One region of the Sphaerochaeta sp. PS genome, then DNA from elsewhere that is predicted to be linked to it. Evidence: riboswitches for the same ligand, from Rfam matches in the RefSeq annotation. Region 1 holds a riboswitch; each other region holds the start of a gene.

Region 1 (6,883 bases):
AGTTCCGGGATGAGCCCTACCTTTTCTGATAGGGGAAGAGGATAGCCAATTCCAACGGCCATACCAAGCGCCTGTTGTGATTTGACCCAATCGCTTTTGGGAGGACCCTTGCTGAATGTAAGGGAGGTATAGCCAAGCAGTTTTCCCAAGGAGATGTTTGCCTGGAAGGCTCCACCCAACAGATAGGAATAGAAATCACTGCTGCAGCCAGAAGGAACCAGGCCATAGGCCTTCACATCAAAGGATTGGTTGCTAGGGTGCCTGGACTCCGGCTTGGGGGTATAGAGTGACCAGCTCTTTTGGAGATAGTCATACTGATAGGTGAACATAGTACCCCAGTCATCGTTGTTCTCTGTTTGCTGCACAAACAGGAATTCGTTGGCACTGTCAAACTCCTCTATCAGCAAAGCTGAAGCAGGATCGTCCGATACAACCCAGGATCTACCTGGTTCGCTTCCGTGTTGGTACCTGAGCATCTGAACTGGGCCACTGGAGGCCTTGATGTGGAACCTGACAGGACCTTTCGGCGGAAAGGCAACAAGTGACCAGGCTTTCTTGGTATTGTCGTACTGGTAGGCATAGAGATCTCCCCACGCTCCCTCAGTTTCGGCTTGCTGCACAAACAGGAACTCCGTTTCACCATCAAAGTCCTCCAGCTGGAGCAAGGAACCTGAAGAGGGGATACTTTTCCAACCCTTGTCTGGTATTGTTCCCGTCTGGAAACGAATCTTCTGTATTGACGCTGTCACTGGGCTGATCTGCACCTTCAAGATAGAAGCCGAAGCGAAGGCATACGCCATGGACAGAAGTAGCAACAACCCGGTGCACAACAAGGAACGAACTCTTATACGCATTACTACCACCTACAATATCCCCTGAGCTATACAAACATGAGAAAGACGAAGGATAGAGAAGGTAGAAACGTAGGACAAAAGAACAGAAAGGAGAATTATGGATGAGAAATACTACTAAAGATGAAAGTGTGCAAGAGAATCCACTGCTCCAACCATTTTCCCTTTGATCGAGAGTTTTTTACCTTCAATACAATATTCCTCTACCTGCTTATACCAAGAAGACGATCAAAACAACCAGCTTGGCATATTTGGTCGTTATTTGGCATATTTGGTCGCAGCTCGACTATTAGTTAGCTATTTTCAGTATTTTTTGTGACATGGTGTCGCTTAAGGATGCAAACCCACCTTCAGACAAAAGGACCCCACCTTCCCGAATACAATGCGAAAAGGTGGGGTGGAAAAATGTTTGGGTTTACAGGATAAGATTTGGCTGCAAGAGCTTCAGCTCCTGTTTCCAGGAGTCAACCTCTGCCTGTAGGGGTTGCCCTGCATGGATTCGAAACGCATCCTCCTCCTTATACAGGGGAGGCTTCCTATAGCTGTTGATCCTCCACAAGGGAACAACTGGCATCGCCTGTGCAATTGAGATGAGGTCCTCCTTGCCTATAGTGGGGGCAAGGGTGGTCCTCACCTCATACATGAAGGAAGGAAAGTCTTCCTTTTTCCTGGCGAGCAGGGAGAGGCTCTGCCGCACCGTATCAGGGTCGGCATGCTGGCCGCAGATCTCCCTATAGCGAACAGAGGGTGCCTTCACATCCAGGGCCACATAGGAGAGCAGGTCGAGGTCGAGCAGTGTGGCAAGTAGCGAAGGGGAGCAACCGTTAGTATCCAGCTTTATCGCAAAACCCAATGCATGAACCATTTGGATGGAGGATATGAGATCTTTCTGCAAGGTGGGTTCCCCACCGCTGAACACCACCCCCTCCAAAAGCCCTACCCGCTTTTCCAGAAATGAGAGGGCTTCAGAAAACAGGACAGGGCCCTCACCAAAGCCTATGAGTTCACGGTTGTGGCAGTAGAAGCAGTCATAGGTGCACCCCTGGGTAAACAGTACACAGGCAAGACGCCCTGGAAAATCCAGGAGCGTCGTCTTTGCTATTCCTCCCAGGTTCATGCACCTGAGACCTTATAGAGCTTTCTCTGCCTGTACTCCTCTTTCTTCCCCTGGTGGAAATCCTTGACAGGGCGGAGGTAACCGACTACACGGGTCCATACCTCTGTCTCCTTGTGACAGTGAGGACAGACCGGCTGTTCCCCTACCAGATACCCATGCTCCTCACAGGTCGAGAAGGTGGGGGTCAACGATACATAGGGTAGCTTGTATTTGGTGAAGATGGTCCTGATAAGCCTTTTTGCTACCTCTGTATCGACAATCCTCTCCCCCACATAGAGGTGGAGGACCGTTCCCCCGGTATACTGGCACTGCAGCTCATCCTGCTTGTCCAAGGTCTCGAACATGTCATCGGTATAGCCAACCGGCAGCTGGGAGGAGTTTGTGTAGTAGGGAACATCGACACCAGCTGTGATGATGGCAGGGTAGTGCTCCCTATCGAGCTTGGCCAGACGATAGCTTGTCCCCTCTGCCGGGGTAGCCTCCAGATTGTAGTAGTGCTTGGTCTCCTCCTGGAACGACTGTATGGTGGATCGGAGAAGGGTGAGGGTCCTTAGGGCGAAGGCCTGCCCTTCGTCGGTGACAAGGCTGCCCTCTTCTCCCAGAAGGTTGAGTGCTGCCTCTTCCATCCCAACGATGCCGATGGTGCTGAAGTGGTTTGCCCACCAGGCTCCCTCGCGTTCATACACCGCCTCAAGATTGCGCCGGCTGAACGGGTACATCCCCCTGGCAGTCTCATGCTCGATGACCTTTCGTTTGGTTTCCAGGCTCTCCTTTGCAAGGTTGGCAAACTCAACCAGATTGGTCCGGAAGACCTCCTCATTCGCACTCTCATAGGCAAGCCGGGGCAGGTTGATGGTCACCACACCTACCGATCCGGTAAGGGGGTTGGAACCAAACAGTCCTCCACCACGCTTACGGAGCTCCGAGGTGTCGAGACGGAGACGACAGCACATGGATAGGGCATCCTCAGGGGAGAGGTCACTGTTGATGTAGTTGGAGAAGTAGGGGATGCCATACTTGCATGTCATCTCCATGATGGCGTCGGATACCTCGCTCTCCCAGTCAAACTCCTTGGTGATGTTGATGGTGGGGATGGGGAAGGTAAAGACACGGCCCGAGGCATCACCTTCACACATCACCTGGCAGAATGCAAGGTTGAAGATGTCCATCTCAGCCTGAAATTCAGAGTAGGTCTCGTCCTTGCACTCACCACCGATAAGGACGCTCTGCTCCGCAAGCGTCTTGGGCACCTTCAGGTCAAAGGTAAGGTTGGAGAACGGGCACTGGAACCCTACACGGGTTGGAACATTGAGGTTGAAGACAAACTCCTGGATAGCCTGCTTCACCTCCTTGAAGGTAAGCTTGTCATAGCGTATGAAGGGAGCACAGTAGGTATCGATGGATGACCATGCCTGGGCACCCGCACTCTCACCCTGGGTCGTGAAGGTTGCGTTGACTATCTGGCCAAGAAAGGATCGCAGGTGCTTGGCAGGCTTTGAGGACACCTTTCCCTCAACCCCACCGAAGCCCATGGTCAGGAGCTGCCGTAGGTCCCATCCACAGCAGTAGGGTCCGAAGAACCCCAGGTCATGGATGTGCAGGGCCCCACTGAGATGGGCATCGCGGATCTGCTGCGGATAGATCTCATGGAGCCAGTACTGCTTTGTAAAGCTCTCACGGATATAGTTGTTCATGCCGTTTACGCTTTTCCTGGTGTTTGCATTTTCCTGGATGAGCCAATCCTTGTCATCGAGGTAGGACTTGAAAAGCTTGGTGGTCGCATCGACAAGCACCCTCCCTTCCCGGATCTTCCTTCTCTGCTCTCTATAGAGGATGTAGGCCTTGGCGACGGAAGCCGATCCATTGGCCATAAGGACCTCTTCAACCTGGTCCTGGATTGTCTCCACATCGACCTGTTCCTGCTGAAGGGATCCAAGGTTCTGCAATACCTTGTTTGCAAGGTTTTGTGCATCTACCTGGACGTTTGCAGCCTTTGCTGCCTTTTCGATTGCAATGGTAATCTTCTGTCCATCGCAGAATACTACCTGCCCATCTCGCTTTACAACCTGTGTAAGCATCTGATCCTCCTGGGGAGGCATGGCAAGAAGAGGGAAGAAGAGTTTGCTCTTGTTCCACGCCTCTGTCATGCTCCGTGACGGCGTGTCTGTATAGGCAAGTATCCTGGCTTAGGCGATCGCTTGGGGTATTCCAGGCAAAAGCCATCACAGTGGCGGGACCGCGTGGGCTTTACACCCAACTTCCCTTGCTCTATACACACAACATATAGTGTTTGTGTACTATCTGTACACTACTGACAGTAGACGCGTTTCATTTGCTTGTCAATCGAAATAGGGAAAATTCTTTCAATCCTCACGGTGCATCAATGAAGGCGATGCTATCAGCATCGCCCTCATCCTTACAGATCTTATTGTATTCTATCGCTAAACGGTATCCGTTCTGGATCCTGTCCCGCTTACTGCATCGCCGGGGCATTGCCATCACGCTGGCTGGTGATGCGGATCTGCTTGTACAGCCCTTCACCCTCACTCTTCGTCTCTACCCCACCGAAGTCGGTCAAGGCAGTATGGACGAGTCTTCTCTCGTACGGGTTCATAGGTTCAAGCAAGCGGCTACGGCCACTCTTGCGTACCTGTTCGGCACTCTTGAACGCCATGCGGATAAGCTGCTCTTCGTGCCTCATGCGATAATTTTCACTATCCACGACAATCTTCAGGTCTGGTTCGGTCTTCCCTACAAACACGTTCGCAAGCAACTGGATTGCATCGAGGTTCTTGCCCTTCCTGCCAATGATGATGCTGGAGTTTTCGCTTTCGATATTGAGTCCCAGCTTGCGTTCCTTGCGAAAACTGATGGTAACCTTACCCTCATATCCCATCTTCTGCAGCATGGTTGCCACGAAGACCAAAACGTCATGTTCCAGGACACTGTTTACAGGGAAGGCAATGTCTTCGCCATCGCCGGGCCTTGATTCATAGATATCGCTATCCATGCCATTGTTGTCTTCGTCAAAATGAATCCTGATCTTTACATTGCTTTTCTTGAAAAGTCCCTTGCGTACCGGTTCGACAATTTCCACATCAAAGTCTTCACGTTCAATATGCAGCTCTTCAATTGCCTTTGCAATTGCCTCCTGCTCAGTTCTTCCTTCGAATTCTTTCATCATATGTTACTCCGTTCCGGGAGGGCATACCCTCCCGAAGTTAAAATTTCTTGGTAGGGCTATTTTCGCTTTCCTTTAGGGCCGGGGAAGGTCCTTACGTTGCTTGCCACCTCTTCTGCCTTTTCCGCCTTCTTCTTGCGGTTTGTATACATCTGCTGGAAGATGGAGATTGCGTTCATGACCGACCAGTAAAGTATCAGGCCAGAGGGAGCGCTATACAGGACGAAGAAGAACATCAGCGGCATTCCGTAGGTCATGAACTTCATCATGCCCTGTTGGCTGCCCGCTGTTGTGGCATTCTGCGTAATCTTCATCGAGAAGATCATGCTGACAGTGTAGATGATGGGAAGCAGATGCAACTCATTTCCTACAAAAGGAATGGTGAAGGGGAAAGTGAATACGGTATCAGGCATGGAAAGGTCTGGGATCCAGCCTGGGATAAACATTGCCCCTCGAAGCTCAAAGTGCTTGTTGAGAAGGCCGTAGAAAGCGATGAGGATCGGGAACTGGACCAGCATGGGCAGACAGCCTCCCATCGGATTGATCTTTTCCTTCTTGTAGAGGGCAGCGATCTCCTCGTTCTGCTTGGTCGGGTTATCGGGATACTGTTCCTTGATCTCCGCCATCTTGGGAGAGAGTGAGGACATCTTGGCTGTGGATTCCATACCCTTCTTGGTGACAGGATAGAGGGCAAGCTTCAGCAGGAAGGTGAGGATGATGATACCCACGCCATAGTTGGGAATGAGCTTGTAGAGCCAGTTGAGGATGGCCTTGAGGATGTTCTCAAGCCAACCGAGCCAGGTATTGCTGTCCAGTGCCTGCTCGAGTTGCAGGTTGGAAACCCCAAAGCTATTGAGCGATGCTTCATCATAGATGCTCATGTAGCTCTTGATCTGGGGTCCTGCATAGAAACGGAAGGTATCGGTCTGCGATGCACTCTTAATCGAGGGCCTGGAGAAGTACATGCTCGATTCCATAGGAATGCTGGCATTGGTATTTTCGCTGAGGCTTACCGTATAGGCTGTTGCATCGGGGATTGCAATCATGGAGAAGTACTTGCCTGCAAGGGCTACCCAGGAGATGGGCTTGGCCGAGGTATACAGGCCGTTGTTCATCTTGATCTGCTTTTTCTTGGAGGATCCATCTTCCTTGACGTAGAAGCGCCTATAGTTGTAGTTGTTGTTGGGAGCGCTGGTAAAGGATGGCCCGATCTGAGGCTCGAACCCTAGGGTATAGGCATAGTTCTCGAACGAAAGAGGGATGGACTTGTTTATGCTGTTCTTGAGGTTGACATCGACCTGGAAGAGATAGTCCTCTTGCCCAAAGACAAAGGTCTTGGTAAGGGTAAAGCTATCGCCGGTGGTCTTCCCATCCTGGTTGAGCATCTCAAAATCCTGGCTGAAAACAACTTTGTTTCCCTGGATGGAGTGCCTGAAGGTAGCGTCGATGGGATTGGACTTGTCATTTCCTGCATACATGAGGAATGCATTGTTGCTCTCAGGACCCTTGAAGAGCAGTTCAACAGGTTGCCCCTTATCCAGGTGCTTGTTCAGCTTGAACGAGGAGATGGAGGCACCGACAGGATTGAACTCAATGGTAAAAAGGTCGGTCTTGAAGGTGAAGGGGGTAGCGGTCCCCTTCTCGCCAACGGCTACAAGGGAGCCTGGCAGATTGGTCCCCCATGCAAGGTTGGCAGACACCATCGCATTCTGGGCAGGAGCCAAGGCTGATGTC
Region 2 (6,883 bases), on a different contig from region 1:
GCAACCTCTGAGTCGTTGATCAAGGTACCGGTAAGGCCGCCGGTAAAATTGCCTACCATTTCGACGAATCCCCAGTTGATGGCATCCTTAGGTGCTGTCCCATCAAGATAGAGGCCATTCCACTTCTTGTATGCATCAATCGCCTCCTGGTCAGCCATCAAGGTTGAACCATCAGCAGCGTAGGCAGAACCTCCATTGAAACTTTCAAGATATACAAACAAAGGATCAAAAGCTCCACGGGATCCACGGAAAGAGGTACCATAGCGATTCTTTGATGGATCGGTCAGTTTGTAGACAGCATCAAAGTACTCTGCATATGTCCAACCCTTGGTAGGATCAAGGTTCAAGCCAACTTCCTTGGCCCAATCCTTTCTTACAAATACACCCTTGACCATCATGCCATCAGGAATGGTATAGATATTACCATAGAGTTCCTTTTCAGCCTTCCAAACCAGCTGGGTAACGGTCTTCGCATATTCATCAGCACTATTGCCAATGTAACTATTCAAAGGTTCAACCCATCCCGCCTCGGTAAACTGCCCAAGCCAACCGGCCCAAGTGGTCATTACGTCAGGAAGCTGATTGGAGGCACCCAAAACAGTCAGTTTGTTTGCAGCATCATCCCAAGGGACACTTTCGTAGACAACATCAAGTCCTGTTTCTTGCTTGAACTTTGCAAACGTAGTGGTAAAGTACTCCTGTCGGGTCGGACTGGGAGACACGTCGATGAAGCGCAACGGTTTTGTTGACTTCTCTTGTGATCCTGCAGCAGGCAGAATCGTCATGATTGCCAACAATGCAACCACCAATAACAAACCTTTTTTCCTCATTACATAACCCTCCTTTGGGTATTAGCTCAACTCAAGTGACAAACTTCATCTATTTGGTCTAAAAAAGAACCAATTTTATAAGATTTTGGAGTAAAAACAGAAACTATTCTCATAAAATGGTTCTAAAGAAGAACCATTACACTTGTAGAATAGCATAATTTGTCGAACTGTCAATAAGAAAAATCCCAAGTCTCACCAAACCCCACCAGAAGGTATCTCTTCTTTTCCTCAACTACTGATCAGTTAAAAAAACCTCCACCCCCACGCCTTCCCCTCTTACCACAACCTATAGCATAAGTTACCTAATCTGACTAATACTATTAGCTATAAAATACTCAACCAAACTCAATATTGTTCATAGTATCATAAATACTTCTTCACATGTCATAAGTAGCTAAAATGTATTTTATGGTTAATTCTTTATAAAACAAATATTTACTAATTTATTATATATTTTTCTTAATTTATTCTGGATTTTATTTATTAGTATTGACATAAGTCTCACTACACTATATCCTACCACTGTACTTAGGGAAAAAGTACAACGACTTGTACAGAAGCTTGAGCTTCTCCCCAGGAATACCCCATGAAGAAAACCCTCATTACAGCACTACTCATTGTACTTCTTTCTTCAACCGGACTGTTCGCAGCAGTCTCCGACAACTTCAACGTCACAACCGTTGTAGCCAACGTAGACCTCATGACCATCTCAACAACCCAATTCACCGGAACAACAGTAGCAGCCTTTGAGGCCCTCGTGCCCTTCACCACCCTTGCAATCTCCGGCGGTGGAGCCCAGACCTTCAATGCATGGCTCTCTACCCTCTCCAACAACCGTGCAGGATTCAAGGTAACCATGAAAGCAACAGCCATGAAGAGCTCGATCGCAGGACAGGCAGACGCCTTCATCAACTACACTGTCACCTGCAACTCCAAATCGGTTACCACAAACGACGCAGCAGAAGTGACGGCAACATCCCCAATACTGACCTACCCCTCCCTTTCTCTTGTAACGAAAACCTCCAACAAGATCTCCCTTACCGTAATCCAGACCGACTTCGACAAAGCCCTCTCAGGCTCCTATACCGGTACCGTAACCTTCATATACACAGCGAACTGACAAGCTGGATCCATACTATGCAGCCAGGCCTCCTGATCGGAGGCCTCTGCTTTGTGTTATGGCTTCATCAGTATTCTCCTCTTACCTGTGCTGAGCCGTGCAATTTCTCTTTTCCTGTAGTAAAGGATGGCAATCCTCCTCAAACCCAGTCAAAGAGAAATGCTTCCAGGCCATCCACCGTCACAGAAGATTTGGCATAGAAATCCCTGGTATGCCTTCTTTCTATTGCACAGCTTCCCTTGAACCTCTCTCAAATACGAGAGCTTCGATCCAATACCAAATGCTACCTCCAAAACAAGCACATTGGAGTATATAAAAAGGGAAACTTATGTCTTATATAGAGATATATCCATTATATAATTCAAATACTACTAATATCATATAATTGTAAGTACAAACCTACAAAACATATCCCGCACACTTGTCATAGGTATAGAAATACTTATAAGAATTCTTTTTATTATAATATATAGAATTAGTATTTTTTCTAGAAGTATATTTACTAATTTCCACTTCTATATATTTTTACCATTGACATAAGTCTCACTAGCCTGTAAATTATAGATGTGCTTAAAGGAAGAGCACAAAAGAAATCTTGCACAGGAACTTTGCCCCTAAAGGAATACAGCATGAAGAAGATACTACTTGCAACCCTCTTACTACTGCTCCTAGCTTCAACCAATAGCTTTGCTGCAACCACTGATAACTTTACTGTCACCACCACTGTAGCTGAGATCGGGCTGATGAAAATCACGACTGCTAGCATTGGGACCAACAATACTCTTTCCGCATATAACGGCTTGAGCAACTTTACCAACTATGGCGTAACAGGCAGTGGTGCCAAGGGCACCGTTGCCTACCTTACCACCCTTTCCAACAAGCGAACTGGCTACAAAGTAACCATGTCTGCATCTGCTATGACCAGTCCAGGGACACCCATCACCTATATCAAATACACAGTCAACTGCAATGGTGTGCAACTGGTACCTTCTGGAGCAACCGCCCTTGGCCCGGTGGATGTCCTCACAGTGACAACACTCTCCTCGCTCACAGCAAGCTCGAAAGCCATTACCCTCACCATCGACCCAACAACCTACGATGCAGCAGCATCGGGGTCCTATACAGGGACCGTGACCTTTACCTTCACCGCCACGTAACACAAGCAATACCCATGCACTCTTTTCTGTAGAGAGAGGCCTCCCAGGAGGCCTCTTGCTTGTTTTTTCCCACGAGAACTATCCCACATTTTACTAAACCAACAGCGGAATTTTCTGCAGAGTTGCTACACTCCGCCCCGGAGTCCCTCCTTTTTCAGGAACCTCTACAACAATGACAACAAACACTCTTTTTCGGGATGTGTCAGAACTACCATCTCCATATGCCAAAATACAGTAATGATAGAGCAAAGGATTTCTCTACTACCTGTATCATCTTTTGCAGGATATCGTGTCTTGTCACAGGTAAGCTATAAAAAATATTTTATATATATTTCTATTATATACAATTAATATTTTCTTCTCTAATGTAGTTACCAAATTATAAAACATTTACACAAGTATTGACATAAGTTGAATTACCCCCTATCATACAGGCGTACACAGGAAAAGTGAACAGAAATCAAACTCTTGCACCAGAGTGGACATCGTAAGGAATACATATGAGAAGGACTCTACTAGCAACACTTCTACTCTTACTTATAGCATCAACATCCCTCTTTGCCGTGGAGGACTCCTTTACTGTAACCACCGGCATCACCCTCATCGGATATATGAAAGTTTCTTCAGCTGCCATTGCTGCAAACACAGTCACGGCCTATACCAATTCAGGGTCATTTGACACCCTTGGCATATCAACCAGTGGAAACCAGATCTTCAACGCATACATGACCACCCTCTGCAATAACCGAACAGGCTATGAAGTAACCATGACCGCTACTGCCATGAGCAGTACCCAAGGCAGTTCCACCACCTATATTGACTATACCGTTGGCTGTGGAACCGGCAGCATAACAACCAATGGTGCTGCTGTGATCGAGCCGGTAACCATCGTCGACATAGGGACTCTCGATGTCCTCACAGGCAATTCCGAGGCCATCACCCTCAGTGTCGATGCCGATACCTTCAATGCAGCTGTAGCAGGAGATTATGCAGGCACTGTAACCTTTTCCTTCAATGCTACCTAATATTTATTGAATCCGCGTGCAAGCGATTACCTTTTCTCAGGAGCCTCCAACCGGAGGCTCCTGCTTTGTCCATTGACCAACCTCACGCTCTTACACTAGCATGAGAGTTGCTGGATCTGGAAAAACGGAACGGGGTGTGATTCCCCGACGGTCCCGCCACTGTAATCGATGATGAACACAGATAACGCCATTGTCCTCCAGGATGAGAAGGCCTGTCAGTAAGAAGAATCGTAAGCCAGGAGACGTTTCCAGATTGAAATTCTTCGTGGTACGAGAGACAGCCCCATACTATAGGTCTAGGCATATCCTACCTCCACGAAGAAAAAGCACATCCTTTCTTTTGGAGGCCCTTCATGAAGAAGCGCGGAATCTTCTCCCTGGTCGTATTGCTTGCCCTCTCTACCCTCCTTGCAGCAACACAAACAACCACCGACATCGGAACAGCCTATGAACTCGTCATATCAGACGTAGCACTATCACAGGCTGAAACAAACAACTCCTCTTCTGTCTCTACCATCACCAGAGCCCAGATCGAGGCATACAATGTACAAACGACTGCAGAGCTCGTAAACAAGGCGATAGGGACAAACTTCAACTCCTATGGTGCATTGGGTGCTGCACAGACAGTCGTCATTCGTGGGGCAAGTTCCTCCAAGAGCCTCATCTTCCTCGATGGCGTCCTACTCACCTCAGCCCATGAAGGGACCGTAGACCTTTCCATTATACCCGTCAGCACCATTGAACGCATAGAAGTCATCAAGAGCGGCACAGGCAACCTAGGAAGGACCAATGCCATCGGGGGCATGATAAACATCATCACCAAGAGAGGCGAAGCAACAACCAAGCCCTTCTCTGTCACCGTTGAGAACGGCTCCTTCCTTCCTGAAGCCTATGGTTCTTCCGATGACAGAAACTGGCTCTCCTTCGTCGATAGCCAGAAGATCGATGTAACATATGCAAATACCCTTAAGGGAACAAACCTTGCCGCCAATGTAGGGGGTCTTGTAGCCCAGAATGCCTATACCTATGACAATGGAACCTCTGTAAAGGCCCTTAGGGAGAATGCCCAGGTCTACTCAGTAAATGGGGGCATCAACGCAAGCAGGGCCATTGGAGAGAATATTGAGGTCTCTTCCAATACCCTTGCCAACTATCAACACCTCGGGACTCCTGGTATGTATCCAACCTACTTGTCTCCTGATGATTATATGAACAACATACTCATCAGCACGAATAACACAGTCTCCTTTTCCCATATTGGTGAAACTCTGACAGATGTGAAAACTGAATTCAATTATAGGTACGGACAAACCTTCTTTCATGATGATGACGCAACTGACAGCACCCATAACAAGAACAAAGGGAATGTCATGGTTGAAGGAACCTGGAAGCTTGGGGATGCCTATAACATTGTCACAGGAACTGACTTTGCCTTCGATTATGTAGACAGCACCAATGTCGGAAAGGAGTTCCGATTCAACCCTGCCATCTACGCCCATGCAAACCTCTACCTGCTTGAAGGGGTCCTCTCTCTCCATCCAAGTGCAAACCTAGCCTACCTCAGTGACAGGGAAGCACTTTCTCCCAATGCATCCCTTGGAGCTATCTACAATCTTGGCCAGGATACTGTTTTGAAGGCAAACATCAGCTATGCCGAGAATCCACCAAATTTTAGCGACCTATATTGGCAACTGGACTCATATGGGTATAGTGGTAATAGCAATTTAAAAACTGAAAAGGGTGTGCAGGGCGAGTTTGGCTTCAGCACGAAACTTAGCCCTCTTTCCTACGAAGGCACGGTTTTTGGGAGAAATATTTATAATGCAATTATTTATGATTATACTGCAAATACCCCGAACAACATAGCACACAGTGTCTACCTGGGAACCGAGCAGGCAGTTACCCTCGAGCTGAATGAGATGGTTGCCCTCTCAGCCAGCTACCTCTACAACAAGAGCTATGATCTTTCAGGGACCAATAGCTTCTCTGATGACATCGAGGTAAGTAGCGTCCGGAAGCATACAGCAAAAGCCTCAGCATCCTTTGCCTACACCATCTTCGATGCTGTACTTAGCGGAGAGTATCTTGGGAAAACGAGCTCCACTTCCTCCAAGCAGATCGTCGTCCTCAACCTCAGCGTAAATGCCCAGGTTACCGATGACCTGAAGGTCTATGTTGCAGTAGACAACCTGCTCAATGCCTCTTATGAGCTAGTAGGTGGCTATCCGATGCCAGGTGCCAAGATCCGCCTTGGCGGAAACCTGAAGTTCTAGTATGCAGAAAGAAACCCTCTATTCACTTATGCAAAGGGGGGGAGCGGTCATGTGGCCGCTCTACGCCCTCTTGGTCATAACGGTGATCATTGCACTGGAGAGGACCATCACCTTCCTGCTGCTTTGGAAAAGCGGAGAGAGGCTTCCTCTCAAGAAGCTGGAAGCCCCTCTCTCCGTACTCGACCTCGTTGCCATGATCAGCCCTGTGTTGGGGTTCCTGGGAACCGTGACAGGGATGATCAACGCCTTCAAGTCAGTATCGGAAGCAGCCTCAGTGCAACTGCAGGTGGTAGCCTCAGGCCTCTATGAAGCCCTCTTCACTACAGCCTTCGGCCTCATCATCTCCATTGTTGCAACCATACTGGGCTTTCTCCTTGATATGGCTGCAGGAGCCCTATGCGAAAAAGACGAGACCTAGGCCAGCCCAGTGACATAGCCTTTCTCCTCATCATCTTCTTCCTGCTCCTAGCCGGTATCA
Region 3 (6,883 bases), on a different contig from region 1:
GTTGCCAAATACCATCATCGCAAAGTTGATCGTATAGACACCCACATCCAAAAGTGCTCCTCCGGCAAGCCCTGGGTCGACGAGCCTCCTTACACCCTTGATAGGGTAGCAGAGGTTGGCTGTCAGTGCATGGGGCTCCCCAATGACCCTTCGCTCAAGAATCTGGTCCAGAACAAGGCGCATCGGAAGATAGCGGGTCCAGATAGCCTCTGCAACCAGAAGATTCTTCTTCTTGCCATAGTCCAGTACCTTCCTTGCCTGCTCGGCATTCATGGTAAAGGATTTTTCGCACAATACATGTTTGCCATGTTCGAGGCAGAGCATCATATGCTCGTAGTGCAGGGAGTGTGGGGTGCAAACATAGACCAGGTCGATTTCAGGATCGTTGACCATCTCCTCGTAGGAACCATATGCTTTCTGGACATTCCATTTTTTCGCAAATTCCTGAGCTTTCTGTAGGTCTCTGGACGCAACTGCATAGGATTCGACATTCTCCATCTCAGAGATGGTGGCTGCCATCTTGCGTGCAATGTTACCAGCACCTAAAATTGCCATTTTCATACGCTTTCCTCCTCGTATAGGATAGTATAGGCGTTCTCTTGGTGATTTGAAAGTCAAATCTAGGGCAAAATTCCAAGTTTACAGAAGAGCCAAAAGGTTGAGCAGCAGAGAAAGGATACCGATGATGGCCAGGGTAGAGTTGCTTTTTATCCGAATTCCAGGCTTTGCGACCAGGCTGACCAGGGACCACAGGCCAAAGAGGGTGGCTGTCGTCACCGAAGAGAGGGTGAGGTTTGCATAGAGAGGGAGGTAGGGTAGCACCACACAAAAAGCCAGGGAGGCCTTTGCCCCGCCTTGGGTCCCCAGGGAAAGCAGCAGGATGGAGACAGAGCCGATGAGAAGGGTGAAGAACAGCACCGATGAGGAGGTCTCGAAGGAGGCGAGCATCGACAGGGCGATGTTTGCACAGCCTAGGGCAAGGACCTTCAGGGTTTCCTTCACATTGTAGAAGACAAAGCGAACCTCACTTTCTCTGTTGAAGAGGTGAAAGAGGGTACTTATGATAAAAAAGGCTGTGAAGCAGCTGTAGGAGAGCAAGACCAGGATCTGTGCGGCTCCAAACCCTGCAGGGCGGTCCTTGATGAAAAGGGCCAGAATGACAAGCAGGGTAATGGCTGCAGAGGAGCCCACGATATCCACAACCGCATTGAAGACTGAACCCGGGTTGTAGGATCGTTTACCCTCTTGGTTGAACTTCCGGTTGTAGGTGTCGCTGTTGTAGGAAAAGTTGAAGTAGGTTCCGTTACGCAGCTTCGCCGAAAAGTCAATCTTGTGTACCTGCTGTGCGTGGGAGGTTATCTCTCCAACCTGTCGCTCAAACTCAGAAAACAGATCTTGTACTTCATCCATGTTCAACTCCAGAACTTTTCAGTCTTGATCTCTTCGATCAGGCGCGATACCTCAATAGCCAGAAGGGAACAGATCATCTGTTCGGCTGCAGCAGGATCACTTTTCGCAAGCTCGATGGCCTGGGGGAACTCCATCGGCTTTCCTATATTGGCATAGTAGTTACGACTGACCACTGTCATGCTTCTTCCAGCGGTCTTGGATGGTTTTCTCCTAACTCTTCTTCTGGGTGCCAGCAACCCGATGGGAATGATGGGCACAGGCTTTGCAAGATAGATACGTGCAACACCCGGGCGAAACAGGTCAAGTTGCCGCTGGGTGTTGAGCCTCCCTTCGGGAAAGATATAGACACTCTCCCCCTTTTCCAGATAGGAAGCGGCAGTTGGGACAACCGCTCTCCTGTCTTCCGGGGTCAATGCCCTGATCTGTTCGGTCCAGCCAAGGAAGGCCCCTACGATGGGAATGCCAAATCCTGGCCCTATGACCACATGCAAGGGATCCTTCATGAGGGTGGTGACAAAATGCACATCGCTGCTGCTGAAATGGTTGGAGCAAAAGAGCTTGGCCCCTGGTGGTAGGCTTTCTTCCTGCCATGTCTGGAAGTCATAGTTGAGCTGCAGGACCAGCTTTACTATTGTTCTGTAGATTGCATGCAAGAAAAGACTGATTTTTTTCACCCAGAACTCCTATGACGAGTGTACAAACTGGAGGGTAGTCGGTCAACACCAGGTAGGCATCCAAAGGTCCCTGCCAAGGGAGGGGTCATGTACCTTGTGGGCCTCTATGGCATAGACCTCCTTGAGGTTGTCGTGGCAGATGACCGATTCGGTTGGGCCGTTTGCGAAAATCTCACCCTTTTTCATAAGGATGGTCTCATCGCTGTAGACCTGGACCAACAGCAGGTCATGCAAGACACAGATGACGCTCAGGTTCTTCTCGACCAGACGTTTGAGCAGGTTCATGATTGTCCTCTGGTGTTTGACGTCAAGATGGTTCACCGGTTCATCAAGGAGCAGGACGCTTCCGTTCTGGCAGAGCGAGCGGGCAAGGAGGACCCGTTGCATCTCGCCCCCAGAGAGTTCAGTCACCCTCTTGCGGGCCAGGTGGAGGATGTCACAATCCTGCATTGCCTGCTCAACCGTCCCCTCTTCATCGTGGCCCGAGTAGGCATAGCGGCCCATCTCGACAGCCTCAAGGACAGAGAAATCATAGTCAATCCTCCCATTCTGTGGTACAAAGCCGAGGTTTCTTGCCAGCTCCTTCTGCTTTAGTGAGGAGACATCCTTGCCGTCGATGTAGACTGCGCCTGTTGTGGGAACAAGCTCCTTGTAGAAAAATTTCAGCAATGTGCTCTTTCCGCTTCCATTGGGGCCGGTCAGGGCTATGAACTTGCCTTTGGGAATCACCAGATTGAGGTTGTTGAAAACCTCCTGTTTGTCATAGCCTCCGGTGAGGGCCTTTACTTCCAGGCTACACATAGGCATACCTGCCCTTACGGAGCATCCAGATAAAGAGCGGGGCTCCCAGGATGCTGGTTATGACCCCTACCGGCATCTCGCCGGAAGGGAGCACCAACCGTGCCAGGGTATCGCTACCCAACAGCAGGAGGGAGCCAACCAGACAGGTGGGTGCGAGCATCCTGCTGTGTTTGGGGCCAACGAGCAACCGTGCCATATGGGGTGCCATCAGGCCAATGAAACCGATGACACCGAAAAAGGCGACGCAGGTGGCGACAGCCAAGGTGGAGAGCAACAGGAGGAGGATCCTGATTTTCTGTACAGGAAGGCCTGAGGCAAGGGCCGATCCCTCATCGAGCAGGAGCATGTCCATCTCCTTGTGGCTAAGGCTGAGGGGGACCAGAAAGACAAGGGTGGTCAAGAGCATGAAGGTTACCTGTTGCCAGGTACTCGAGGAGAAGCTGCCGAGGGTCCAGAAGAGGATCCTGTCATACTGTTCATGGTTGAGGAACATCAGCAGGGTCATGGCGGCCGAAAGGATATAGTTGGCAGCAACGCCGGTAAGCAACAGGGTCGTCTGGCTGACCTTATGTCTGGAGCCTACCAGGAAGATCAGCAAGGTGGTCAGCAGGGCTCCCAAGAGGGCGGAGAAGGGGAGCCCCAGCAGGGTTGCATACCCCAGGGTAATGGAAAGGGCTACCCCAAAGGAGGCTCCAGAGGAGACTCCAAGTACAAAAGGGTCGGCCATGGGATTGCGAAGGACGGCCTGGAAGACTGCTCCGGCAGAACCAAGGATGGCCCCACAAAAGATGGCTGTGAGAACACGGGGAAGCCGTAGCTGGAAGATGATGTAGGTCTGCGATGCATGGCGTGCCCGCCCAGTTAGGGTAAGGAATGTATCAGTAAGTGATATGCCGGCAGGGCCGAGGGTAAGGGCGATCATCCCAAGGAGGATAATCGACAAGGACAGGGCTAATGCCAGTCGCTGCCTCATAGCCAATCTTTCCCATGGACAGCCTTGGCCAACAACTCCAGGGCTTCTGCACTTCTCGGTCCCTGGCGGCTGATGGTATCGGAATCAACAAAGACAAGATTGCCTTCCTTGGTGGCCCGTAGGTCGCTGTAGGGCTTTGTGGTTGAGAATTCAGCCCTGGTCTCCTCTTCGCTCTCTCCCCAACGTGCAGTCATGACAATAAGGTCAGGATCGTTGGTAACAAGCAACTCCTTGCTGTAGGTCCAGCGGGTAGCATCCTGGGCAATATTGATGGCACCCACCATGTGCAGCATCTCGCTGATGTAGGTATCGCCAGTCGCCGTGGAATCGAAGGATCCGAAATCAACCATGAAGTAGACCCGCTTCTTTTCCAGAAGCCTGGCTTTTTCTACTGTTTCCTTGACCTGGTTCTGCATTTCCAGGATAAGCAGTTCGCCCTCCTTGACCTTGTTCACACGTTGGGCAATCTTCCTGATGAGCGAATAGGTCCCGGCAAAGGTTTCCTGTTCGTTCAGGGCAAGGACCTCGATGCCAGCCTTCTCTAGTGATTGCAGCATCTCATCACTGACAAAAGCCGAGGAAATTGCCAGATCAGGTTGCAGGGATATGAGCTTTTCCAAGGATGGGTTGTAGAGGGTCCCAATGCTTGGGAGTTTCTCCGCTTCCTGGGGATAGTTGCAATAGTCAGTGCGTCCTGCCAAAAGGTCTCCTGCACCAAGTGCAAAGAGTGTTTCTGTTACGTTTGGTGAGAGGCTTACTATCCTCAGGGTATCTGGCCCCTGATTTTTTTTCTCCATAAGTGGCTGTGCTGTAAGGATAGTGGACAAGCCGACTATGACGAGCAGGACCAAAAGGAGAGATCTTCTATGTTTCAACATGTGCAAAGTGCCCCTTTGGAATAATGGGCATGAACCATACCCAAGCCTATACTCCGTAGGCTTTACGTAACTGTTGCTGAGTCAGGTCTCCTGGCTAAGGCTTACCCGGAACCTGTGACTTCCCGCTTTTGGCAGTGTCATGATACAGATTCCCAGCCATTACAGTGGCGGGACCGCAGGGGAGTGTACCCCTTTCCCTTGGCATCAGCAAATCTTATCGTACGGTTGTACTCAAAAGCTGTCAAGTGATTCTGGTTGACCTAGTTTTTGCTCTGCTATACTATCGCTCCTATGAAGTACAACCATATTGAGATCTATTCAGATGGAGGTTGCAGCGGCAACCCTGGTCCCGGCGGCTGGGCCTTTACCCTCAAGGCTGATGAGGTGTTTGAAAAAGAGTGTAGTGGGGGATCCCCTGCTACCACCAACAACAGGATGGAGCTGACAGCTGTTATAGAGGCCCTGAAAACCTGTATTCCCTATCAACCTGAGAAGGTGGTGATCCACACCGACAGCCAGTATGTCAAGAACGGGATTACCCTTTGGGTCAAGAACTGGAAACGCAATGGTTGGCGAACAGCTTCCAAAGACCCAGTCAAGAACCAGGAGTACTGGATCGCCCTGGATGAACTGAACAACAAGCTCCCCGTCGAATGGAAATGGGTAAAAGGTCATGCTGGGATAGAGGGCAATGAGCGTTGTGATGCCCTGGTACGCCTGGAGATGGACAAGTTCCTGAAGGGCTGATCGATGGAAACTGAAAAAACAACGCTCTGGCAGCTCTATGTCTCTTTCCTGAAGGTCGGAGGCCTCACCTTTGGAGGTGGGCTGGCTATGCTGCCCATGCTGCAGAGGGAGGTCATCGAAAAACGCAAGTGGGTGACGGAAGAGGACCTTTTGGACATCTATGCCATTGGGCAGTGTACCCCCGGCATCATAGCCATCAACACAGCCTCCATGATCGGATACAGGCAGCGTGGGGTAATGGGCAGTATCGTCGCTACCCTTGGGGAGGTGACACCCTCGTTGGTGCTCATTACCCTGCTAGCCTCGATCCTTACCCAATTTGAGGGAAATGTTTGGGTGCAGAGGGCCTTTGGGGGTATTCGTGTTGCAGTCTGTGCTCTCATAGCGCAATCGGTCGTAACCCTCTACAAGAAAAGCATTGTCGACATCCCTACGTTGGTCCTCTGTGGCGTAACAGTGGTCGGGACCATCTTTTTGCACATCACCCCCATCTTGTTTGTGGTTGTGGGCATCCTCTTTGGCCTTGGGATGAAGAAATTCAAGAGGAGGAACGGGTGATGGTACTCTTCCAACTATTCTTTGAGTTCTTCAAGATCGGGCTGTTCTCCATTGGAGGTGGGCTTGCGACCCTACCGTTCATCTACTCGTTGGCTGAGGCGCAACCCACCTGGTTTTCTGCCAAGAATATCGTGGACATGATAGCCATCAGTGAATCGACCCCAGGACCCATCGGCATCAATATGGCAACCTATGCCGGCTACCTCACAGCTGGTCCATTGGGCGGCCTCATAGCCACTATCGGGGAAGTTACCCCCAGTGTCATCATCATCTGCATCATTGCACGGTTTTTGAGCCAGTTTGATAAGAACCCGTTTGTTCGTGATGCCTTCTACGGCCTGAGGGCTGCCGTAATTGGCCTGATCATCTTTGCAGGCTCCAAGGTGTTTGCGGTAACCCTACTCAACCATACCGATATACGGTATGTGGAGGCAGCACTCTTTGTAGGCCTGTTCTTGCTGGCGATGAAATTCAAGAAGGTCCATCCGCTTATCTGGATTGTGTCGGGCGCTGTTCTTGGCCTTGTGTTGAAGCTTCCTTCATGAGGTCCCTTGCCAGGGCATACCAGCTCTCTTCACCTTCCAGAGTTGCCAGGACGGTAAAGGCCCTTGCCTCCTCCTGGTGTACAGAAATCAGATAGAGTGCCCTCTCCTTAGCAAACTTGACAACTCCCTCTTCCAGGGAAAGCTCCATCAGCTTGGCTTGCAGGCTGTAGTTTGCCTTGTCCTTGTCGACTATTTCCTGGTAGAGGGTGAAAGCCTGCTCAACCTTTCCCATCTTCCGTAGGGCATAGGCCTTGGCCAAGGAAAAGTTCAGGTTTGCGGGAAACAGGAGGGATGAGC

What was found. A riboswitch is a leader RNA that binds a small molecule or an ion and turns the genes downstream of it on or off. The one in region 1 is predicted to bind cobalamin.
Region 2: linked by a shared signal. The riboswitch ahead of ROJ03_RS08650 (TonB-dependent receptor plug domain-containing protein) and the one ahead of ROJ03_RS08015 (ribonucleoside triphosphate reductase) in region 1 are both predicted to bind cobalamin.
Region 3: linked by a shared signal. The riboswitch ahead of ROJ03_RS03535 (ABC transporter substrate-binding protein) and the one ahead of ROJ03_RS08015 (ribonucleoside triphosphate reductase) in region 1 are both predicted to bind cobalamin.

The regions. Positions count from the first base shown of each region.
Region 1 covers NZ_JAVSNJ010000007.1:50,072-56,954, reverse strand. The annotation lists gene ROJ03_RS08025 (hypothetical protein) at 1-854, opposite strand, end outside; gene ROJ03_RS08020 (anaerobic ribonucleoside-triphosphate reductase activating protein) at 1,267-1,968, opposite strand; gene ROJ03_RS08015 (ribonucleoside triphosphate reductase) at 1,965-4,046, opposite strand; cobalamin riboswitch at 4,122-4,268, opposite strand; gene jag (RNA-binding cell elongation regulator Jag/EloR) at 4,442-5,152, opposite strand; gene yidC (membrane protein insertase YidC) at 5,209-6,883, opposite strand, start outside.
Region 2 covers NZ_JAVSNJ010000008.1:88,426-95,308, forward strand. The annotation lists gene ROJ03_RS08630 (sugar ABC transporter substrate-binding protein) at 1-830, opposite strand, end outside; gene ROJ03_RS08635 (hypothetical protein) at 1,417-1,950, shown strand; gene ROJ03_RS08640 (hypothetical protein) at 2,580-3,107, shown strand; gene ROJ03_RS08645 (hypothetical protein) at 3,608-4,132, shown strand; cobalamin riboswitch at 4,228-4,399, shown strand; gene ROJ03_RS08650 (TonB-dependent receptor plug domain-containing protein) at 4,486-6,405, shown strand; gene ROJ03_RS08655 (MotA/TolQ/ExbB proton channel family protein) at 6,407-6,823, shown strand; gene ROJ03_RS08660 (biopolymer transporter ExbD) at 6,802-6,883, shown strand, end outside.
Region 3 covers NZ_JAVSNJ010000002.1:215,707-222,589, reverse strand. The annotation lists gene ROJ03_RS03560 (Gfo/Idh/MocA family oxidoreductase) at 1-561, opposite strand, end outside; gene ROJ03_RS03555 (hypothetical protein) at 640-1,410, opposite strand; gene ROJ03_RS03550 (lysophospholipid acyltransferase family protein) at 1,413-2,084, opposite strand; gene ROJ03_RS03545 (ABC transporter ATP-binding protein) at 2,127-2,885, opposite strand; gene ROJ03_RS03540 (iron ABC transporter permease) at 2,878-3,858, opposite strand; gene ROJ03_RS03535 (ABC transporter substrate-binding protein) at 3,855-4,736, opposite strand; cobalamin riboswitch at 4,799-4,985, opposite strand; gene rnhA (ribonuclease HI) at 5,028-5,483, shown strand; gene ROJ03_RS03525 (chromate transporter) at 5,487-6,041, shown strand; gene ROJ03_RS03520 (chromate transporter) at 6,041-6,586, shown strand; gene ROJ03_RS03515 (hypothetical protein) at 6,531-6,883, opposite strand, start outside.